2 regions of the Flavobacterium sp. FPG59 genome follow, and region 2 is predicted to be linked to the other one. Evidence: riboswitches for the same ligand, from Rfam matches in the RefSeq annotation. Region 2 holds a riboswitch; the other holds the start of a gene.
What was found. A riboswitch is a leader RNA that binds a small molecule or an ion and turns the genes downstream of it on or off. The one in region 2 is predicted to bind S-adenosylmethionine.
Positions count from the first base shown of each region.

Region 1: linked by a shared signal. The riboswitch ahead of FPG59_RS01950 (homocysteine S-methyltransferase family protein) and the one ahead of FPG59_RS04005 (alpha/beta fold hydrolase) in region 2 are both predicted to bind S-adenosylmethionine.

Region 1 covers NZ_MTCA01000009.1:4,376-9,072, reverse strand. Annotated here, with positions in the region: gene metH (methionine synthase) at 1-801, opposite strand, end outside; gene FPG59_RS01950 (homocysteine S-methyltransferase family protein) at 1,411-2,412, opposite strand; SAM riboswitch class I at 2,662-2,773, opposite strand; gene FPG59_RS01945 (NAD(P)/FAD-dependent oxidoreductase) at 2,948-4,000, opposite strand; gene FPG59_RS01940 (bifunctional precorrin-2 dehydrogenase/sirohydrochlorin ferrochelatase) at 4,231-4,697, opposite strand, start outside.
Region 2 covers NZ_MTCA01000022.1:15,193-19,889, reverse strand. Annotated here, with positions in the region: gene thrA (bifunctional aspartate kinase/homoserine dehydrogenase I) at 1-1,848, opposite strand, end outside; gene FPG59_RS04005 (alpha/beta fold hydrolase) at 1,868-2,830, opposite strand; SAM riboswitch class I at 2,908-3,015, opposite strand; gene FPG59_RS04000 (hypothetical protein) at 3,242-3,454, opposite strand; gene metK (methionine adenosyltransferase) at 4,257-4,697, shown strand, end outside.

The DNA.
Region 1 (4,697 bases), on a different contig from region 2:
TTCTGGGTTTACAATCCCCATGGTCATTCCGTTTTGAATGGCATGGTACAAGAAAACCGAGTGCATAGCCTCACGAACCGTATCGTTCCCTCTAAACGAAAACGAAACGTTGCTCACCCCACCGCTGATGTGTGCGTGTGGTAAATTTTCGCGAACCCACTTGGTCCCTCTAAAGAAATCCAACGCATTCAAGCGGTGCTCTTCCATACCTGTTGCCACTGGGAAAATATTCAAATCGAAGATGATATCTTGTGGCGGAAATCCAATTCCCACCAAAATATCATACGAACGTTGACAAATTTCAACACGCCTTTCGTAATTATCCGCCTGACCCACTTCGTCAAAAGCCATCACAATTACCGCCGCTCCATAACGCTTTATCAGTTTAGCATGGTGAATAAAAGCTTCTTCGCCTTCTTTCAACGAAATCGAATTTACAACACATTTACCTTGTACGACTTTCAAACCCGCCTCAATGATTTCCCATTTCGAGCTGTCAATCATAATCGGCACACGCGAAATATCCGGCTCAGCCGCAATCAAATTCAGGAATTTTGTCATCGCATTTGCGCCGTCGAGCATTCCCTCATCCATATTGATATCGATGATTTGTGCTCCACCTTCTACTTGCTGACGCGCAATATCAAGCGCCTCATCGTATTTTTCTTCCTTAATCAATCGAAGAAATTTTCGCGAACCCGTCACATTGGTTCGTTCCCCCACATTCACAAATACACTTTCGGGTGTTATGATTAAGGGCTCCAATCCTGATAATACTAGGTTTCTTCTTTTTTCTGCCATTTTAATTTAAGTTACTTAGACCCTAAGTTGCTTAGGTTCTGAGTTGTTTTTATGATATCATTTGCGGCAAAGTTTTCAAAACCTTACCATTTTATTTCAATTCTTTTTTGGGCGTGTCCCTCCAAAAAAAAGTCGGGTCGGGCTATTCGTTCCCGCTCTTTTTCTTGAATTGCCTCGGGTTTAAACCCGAGGCAATTCAAGAAAAAGGAGCTCCACTGCTATCCCTCACGCGGGTTTTGTGCAATACAACACCTTTTTTATTTCAATGAAACGACACCGTTTTTTAATTGATAACGGAATGAATTTTCCTCTTACATCCCAACGGATTAAAATCCGTTGCTACAAAATGGGTCGTTCCTATGGAACTTTTATGCAACTAGCGCGAGCGTCCTGCTCGTGCTTATTCTTTTTCTTAAAAATCTTTTTCCTCGTTTATAATGTGCACGAGCGGGACGCTCGCGCTAGCTGTGGAATCTAAACAAGTTGCTCACATAATAAAGATTGCTTCGACAGTTCGCTATCGCTTGGGTCTTCGTTCCTCAAAATGACAAACTAGCCACTAAATTGTATTTTTTCTTTCCACTAAAAAAAACAATACCCAGCCAAAAACTACATCACCGCAGTCGAAACTCTCGGCTTGTATTCCTTGGCGATTTCGGCAATTAACTTGATGTGGGCTGGTGTCGTTCCGCAACAACCACCTATGATATTGACTAAATTATCGTCTAAATATTCTTTGATAAAAGCTTGCATCTGTTCTGGGGTTTCGTCGTATTCTCCAAAGGCATTAGGTAAACCTGCATTAGGATGAGCCGATACGTTGAACGATGTGTTTTGCGACAAGGTTTGTAAATATGGCTTGAGCAAATCGGCACCAAGTGCGCAATTGAATCCTACACTCAACAACGGTATGTGCGACACCGAAACTAAGAAAGCCTCAACCGTTTGTCCCGAAAGTGTTCTTCCGGAAGCATCAGTTATCGTTCCTGAAACCATGATTGGAATATCAAGATTGCGTTCTTCTTTTACTTCTTCAATGGCAAAAAGTGCTGCTTTGGCATTTAGGGTATCAAAAATAGTTTCTACCAAAAGTAAATCGCAACCACCATCCATAAGCGCTTCTACTTGTTGCTTGTACGCAATGCGCAAATCATCAAAAGTTACAGCTCTGTAACCGGGATCGTTTACATCTGGTGACATGCTTGCTGTTCTGTTTGTAGGTCCAATGGAACCCGCTACAAAACGTGGTTTATCTGGATTTTTAGCGGTAAATTCATCGGCTACTTCGCGGGCTATTTTTGCCGACTCATAGTTCAATTCATACACATATTCTTCCAGATAGTAATCGGCCATACCGATGGTGGTTCCTGAGAAGGTATTGGTTTCAACAATATCAGCTCCAGCTTCAAAATAAGCAGCGTGAACGTCTTTTATGGCTTGTGGCTGAGTGAGCGACAATAAATCGTTATTTCCTTTTAATGGATGTGGAAAATCCTTGAAACGTTCTCCTCTAAAATCTTCTTCGGAGAAATTGTAACGTTGCAACATGGTTCCCATAGCTCCATCAAGGATGAGGATGTTTTTTTTAATGGCTTCGTGAATGCTTGACATAACTTTTTATTACTTGTAAATCACAATTTGAAATTGTGATTTTTACTTTTGATTACTATTTCCAAAAGTTCACTATTTTTATTTTTAGCCCTGATGGCAGCGGCATCCTTTTTATTCGCCTTTTTTCGGCGAATAAAAAGATATAGCGTACAGCAGGAACGATAATGACTGAAAAGCGCCATTTATCTGCTCTAAAAAATTCGATAAGTTGTCAAGAAAAGGTTTGAGAAATACTGTAGAAGTATTCTTGTGTTATCTATCTTTGATACTGGTTGTATAAAGTAGAATGTAGCACCTTCTTTAAAAATAAAGGGTTGCTAAGGTTTCATTGGGTCTTTCCCTCCGCCTTTCGTGATAACTTTCAATAAATATAGGAACAGTGCAAAGGAACGACATAGCGCTAACAATTGCAAGTATTTTTTTTAAAGATTGTAGCTTAGTTTGTTGCAAAACTTTAAAATAAAAAAAGGTTCTGAATTCCTAAGATTTTAACCAACCTTAGCAACTCAGAACTTTTTTTACTTTGCAACTTTATTTACACGATTGCTTTTACAACCGCTTTTGGAGCTTCTTTACGAGTTCCGTCAAAACCATCTACACCAGAAACGGTAGTGTATTTTAACACATAACGCTTACCTGGATTAATGATTTGATAGGCCGCTTGACACATTAAAGTGGCTTCATGGAATCCACACAAGATCAATTTTAATTTTCCTGGATAGGTATTTACGTCACCAATGGCGAAAATTCCAGGAATATTAGTTTGGTAATCTAAGGCGTTATTTACTTTGATGGCGTTTTTTTCGATTTCTAATCCCCAGTCGCCGATAGGACCTAACTTTGGCGTAAGACCAAAAAGCGGAATAAAATAATCAGTTTCGATGGTACGTTGTGCGCCATTTTCCTCGACAACAACTGCCTCAAGATGCTCAGCACCTTTTAAACCTACTACTTCACCTGGTGTAATCATTTTAATTTTACCTGAAGACTTAAGCTCTTGCACTTTTTCTACCGAGTCTAAAGCACCACGAAACTCGTTGCGACGGTGAATCAAAGTCACTTCTGAAGCTACATTTGACAAAAAGATACTCCAATCTAGAGCCGAATCGCCACCTCCAGCGATAACTACGCGCTTGTCACGGAATTTCTCTGGATTTTTAATGAAGTATTTAATTCCTTTGTCTTCGTAAAATTCGATGTCCTCGATCAATGGTTTTCTTGGTTCAAAACTACCTAATCCACCAGCAATAGCAATAACTGGCGCATGGAATTTCTTGCCTTTGTTTGAAGTCACAATAAATGTTCCGTCTTCTTGTTTTTCGATGGTTTCGGCACGTTCACCCAAGGTAAATCCTGGTTCAAACTGCTTGATTTGCTCCATCAAATTATCTACCAAATCGCCCGCCAATACTTCTGGAAATCCAGGAATATCATAAATAGGCTTTTTAGGATATAACTCTGATAACTGACCACCTGCTTGTGGCAAAGCATCTAATATATGGCATTTTAATTTTAATAATCCTGCTTCAAAAACTGCAAATAAGCCTGTTGGCCCCGCGCCAATAATGAGTATGTCTGTTTTAATCATTTTGATTTAATTTAGTATCCTTTGTTTTGCTTCCAATTGTAATTGTAGGCTGTTATGGAAATTGTTAATTGTGTTTATCTATGTTATTGTATTGAAACTAGGCGCTCAATCCTTTTAATTTTAATTGAGTACAAATATCACTATTCTATTTAGTTAAAAAAACAGAAACTGATTATTAAGAACTATTACATCTTAGCTTTTTTCTATGAGCTTGAGATGGTGTCTTGTGCTTACTTTGCTTTGAGCGTCTCGGTGATTTCATTCATTTTTTGAACTTTTTCCTCAAAATTCCCTTTCAGTGTTTTGCGATATTCATTCAAGTTTTCGACCATTTTATTAATATCGTCTGGAATAATTTCTTCAAAAAACTCTCGCAATCGTTTGGCTGTAGTGGGTGATTTTCCGTTGGTTGAAATGGCAATTTTCACATTCCCTTTGGTTACAATTCCGCCCAAATAATAATCACACAGAGGCGGTGTATCAGCAATGTTGCAAATCAAATATCTTTTTCGGGACAAATCATAAATCCTCTTGTTCACCTTCAAATCATCGGTGCAGGCAATAACCATGTGGCGTTTACGAAGCATCCAGCGATTGAATTTTTTATAGGTCAACTTCACTGTTGGGTGACTTGCAGCCAAGGTTTCTAACTCTGGCAAAAACCAAGGTGCCACTACCTCAACATTGGCAGTGGGAC
Region 2 (4,697 bases):
TTTAATCTTTGTGATGTTTTCACCAGAAAGGTGCAACAATTTAATAGTATCAATCAACGGCAATCCTGCTCCAACATTGGTTTCATAAAGATACGTTTTTTGGTTTTCTGCTAGAACTTTTCGTAATTTTTTATAAAAACTATAACTTAATGTATTGGCTACTTTGTTTGACGAAATCAAATCGAAACTATTTTCTACTAACGAAATATAATTTGTAACAAAATCAGCGCTTGCAGTATTATCAATAGCAATTAAATTCTCTAAATGATGCTCGTTTGCGTAGGCAATTACATCATCAATGGTATACGAGAATCCATTGGTTTGAATTTCGTTTTTCCAGTTAGGTGTCACTCCATTTTTATTCAAAAGTACATTCTTAGAATTGGCAATGGCAAATACATTCAATTTAATATCTTTTCTTTTTTCGATGGCTGCTGCCGATTCTAAAATTTGATTAATCAAGGTACCGCCCACCAAACCGTGACCGAAAACAGCAATATTTATTTTCTTGGCTACACCAAAAATCTCTCCGTGAATTACATTCAAGGCTTTGTGCAACTGTGATTTTTTAACAACCAAACTCACATTCTTACCCGTCACCGTATTGTTGAAGAGAATTGGAACAATTTTATTCTTGATTAAGGCCGTGTAAGGTTTGTGAAACGTGCTTAAATCCTGACCAATAATGGAGATGACAGCTACATCATCAGCAACAGTTATTTTATTGACATCTTTCGAATAGAAATCATTTTCGAATTCCTTTTCCAATTCAATCATGGCCGTAGTAGCTTTGTCAGCAGCCACAACCAAACCTATTCCACGCTCTGATGAACCTTGCGAAATGATACTCACACTAATATTATTGTCGCCCATTACTCTAAAAATTCGAGCATCTACACCTGTTTTACCAAGCAACCCTCTTCCTTCTAGGTTGACCAAAGCCACATTTTCAAGAACCGAAAGCGTTTTAATTCCTTCCTTATTAGAATTGGAAGTAATTAAAGTCCCTTTATTATCATGATTGAAAGTGTTTAAAATTCGAAGCGGAATGTTTTTTTCTAATAACGGAATGATAGTTTTGGCGTGCAAAATAGTCGCTCCAAAATTAGCAATCTCATTCGCCTCATTAAACGATAAGTGATCAATTTTCTTAGCATCAACAACTAAATCAGGATTGGCAGTATAAATTCCGTCAACGTGTGTGTAATTTTGTAATTCGTCGGCATTTAAATAATTCGCAATCAACGAAGCGGTGTAATTACTCCCGTTTCTGCCTAACGTTGTAGTGTCATTATTAGTGGTAGAACCAATAAAACCTGTGATTATATTAACCGTCTTTTCCGTGTTTTGCTTAAAAAAAGCAACCACATTTTTCTTCGAAAGTTGTTCTAAGGGTTGTGCATCACCAAATTTAGCATCGGTTTTTATCAATTCACGCGTATCGGTAAAACGAGCATGAATTCCTTTTTCTTTAAGGATCGCAGTCAGTAATTTTGCCGAAAGCAATTCGCCTTTAGACAAAATTTGGTCTTTGATCTTTTTACTATAATCGCCAATCAGACTTACACCTTCAAACAATTTTTCTAAAATAATAAACTCTTCAGACAAATCAACAGCATCATAAACGTCTTGCTGGTATTTTTTAAAATCTTCAAAAAGTGGTTTGTAATCTCCGTTTTGAGAAGCAATGTTTAAAATGTGTTCCAATTCATCCGTAGCATTACCACGTGCCGAAACCACAACTGCAATTTTCTCGCCTTGATTTACTTTGTCTGTTATTATGGCAACCACCTTATTTAATCCGTCACCATTTGATAAGGATTTACCTCCAAATTTTAATATTTTCATTGTGTTGTGTGTTTGTAGCTTAGAATAAATCTTGAAGCAAATTGTGTAATTGTTTGTATTCTATCAAAAAAGCATCGTGTCCGTGAATGGAAACTATTTCTTGATAACTAACTTTTTTATTTAATTTTTGTAATTGCTCAAAAGTGGTTTTGTTTTCACTGGCCGTAAAAAACAAATCCGAATTGATGGCAATGATGTGAATTTCTGCCGTTATAGCTTCAATTGTGTTTTCAAACGAAGTTCTATTGCGAGTGACATCAATGGTCTTTAATAATTGATTCATCATTTTGTAGGATGCCAATTGAAAACGCTGTTGCAGTTTTTCGCCGTGATGTAACAACCAACTTTCAACATTAAAAATGGCTAACTCTTCATTAGTAGTTCGTTGAAATTTTGCGGCAAATGATTCTGGAGTTCGGTAACACAACATAGCGTGCGCGCGCGCATCTTGAATTGGTTTAGATGAGTTATTCAGAATTTGTTCTTGCAAAAAACAATTGGCAATAAGCCAGTCTGTCGCTTTCCAATCGGTAGCAATAGGGATTAATTTTTGGGTAATTGTTGGTTCTAATGCAACCATTTCCCAAGCAATTCCGCCACCCACAGAACCTCCGATAATGGCATATAGATTTGTAACCCCAAGCAAATTAATGCCTTTTATAAAAATTCTAGCAATGTCTCTTGCTTTAAAATCATTATAATTTTCAATTACAGATCCATCAAATCCATTTCCAGGAATATTAAAAGCAAGTACGGTATATTTTGTAGTATCGATAGTTTTATTGGCGCCAATTAGGTCATTCCACCAACCGTTATCGCCCACCACCTGTGAATTTCCGGTTAGCGCATGATTGACCAAAACGATGGGAGCTGTATGCAAAGGCAACCCAAAAACTTGATAACTTAAGTTTAGAGCATTATAAATTACACCTGACTCCGTGGTGAAATTGTATATTGTAAGTGTTGTTGGTTTATTTTCCAATTTCAAATCTGTTATAATTAGGACTTGTGTTTGGAAATATTAGAAAGAAAGCTAGGTGTTATCTAGACAAATTCTTAGTGTTATCTTTCCACGATAGGCGTGGTAGAATGCAGCACCTTCTTCGATAAATCGAAGGGTTGCTAAGGCTTCATCGGGTCTAATCCCTCTGCCTTTCTTTATAACATTTCAATACTGTTGTGAACTTTGTGAGTGCAAATAAAGCACTAATTTTTATTCTGAGCAAATTTTTCTGCAAAGTTTAGACTGAATTAATTTTGCGGTATTCGCAAAAGTATGCAAAAAGCAAGCTGTTTTAACAAAGAAATATGTCGTTTTAGACCAAAACTCCGTTAAAACAGCAACCATAATTTAAAATGTATTTCCTCACAAGTTAAAATACATTTGCAATCACTAGATAAAAAGGACATCATTTTCCTTAGAATACATTAAAAAAAGTAATGAATTTGGCACTGCCTTAAGTGCAATATCATCATTTGTATCCATCTCAAATCTAGGATGAACTAGCTCATTTACCACTGGAGCAGTAGTGTTACTTTTTTTTGACCCCCATAATCCTTGCCTTATTAAAAGGATTGCTTTACTAAAATAATTGTTGTTTTTCATTGTTGTTCATTTTAAGTTATTAATTGTGTACTGATTATTTTTCCATTTTAGTATCAACTTCAATACCAGTTTTTACTATGATTTAATTTTTATTGTATTTTTTATTCTTTTTTGTTCCGAATCTTGAAAAAGACATTCATCAAATGCTACTTTTTATTCTTTAATAATTGAAATAGTGCTAAAAGCAACAAACCCCTTTTAGATACGAATCCAAAAGGGGTTTAGTTTTTAAACTTGTCCTTTCGGGGTCACGATATACCAAATAGCACAACAGCACAAATAGGCGCTATTGCATTCATTTTTTGTTGGCATTTTAATGTGTTCATAAATTTTTATTCTTTGTGGTATTTCAAAAAAAAAGCTTCCCAAATATTGGGAAGCTTTACTATATAATTTAGTTCAAATTATGCAATAAGCAACCCTCAGGAATTTTCCTGTGCGACCTTTAACATATTGCAAATAATTGATTTCATGATTACCTATTTTGATCATCAAATATCGCAAATGTTTTTTAAAGTACAAAATTTTTATGTCGCTAATTTTGTTTTTAATTTAAAAAATATTTCCGAAAGATAAAACAGTAAAAAAAAGTTAAGATTAATATGCAATTCAAAATGGTTTCATACCTTTGCACCCAAATACAAGAGGAAAAATTTGAACTGATTGCAACCTCTTCATAATGAAATCAATTCATTATGAATACTGAATAATTTTCAGTAAAAAAATGCTAAAGCAGGAACTCTCCTTTAGACCTTTTCAGCAATTATTTTTTCTCGCTTAATTTTATAAAATAATAAAACTTATGGCCTATTTATTTACGTCAGAATCTGTGAGCGAAGGACATCCAGATAAAATTGCAGATCAAATTTCAGACGCATTAATTGATAACTTTCTAGCATTTGATGCTGAATCAAAAGTAGCTTGTGAAACTTTAGTAACTACTGGTCAAGTTATTTTGGCTGGTGAGGTTAAATCAAATACATACTTAGATGTGCAAAATATTGCACGCGAAGTCATCCGAAAAATTGGTTACACAAAAAGTGAGTACATGTTTGAAGCTAATTCATGCGGTATTCTTTCGGCTATTCACGAACAATCTGTTGATATTAATCAAGGTGTTGACAGAGCAAGCAAAGAAGAGCAAGGCGCTGGTGACCAAGGGATGATGTTTGGTTATGCAACCAATGAAACCGCAAATTACATGCCATTGGCACTTGATTTATCACATAAATTATTGCAAGAA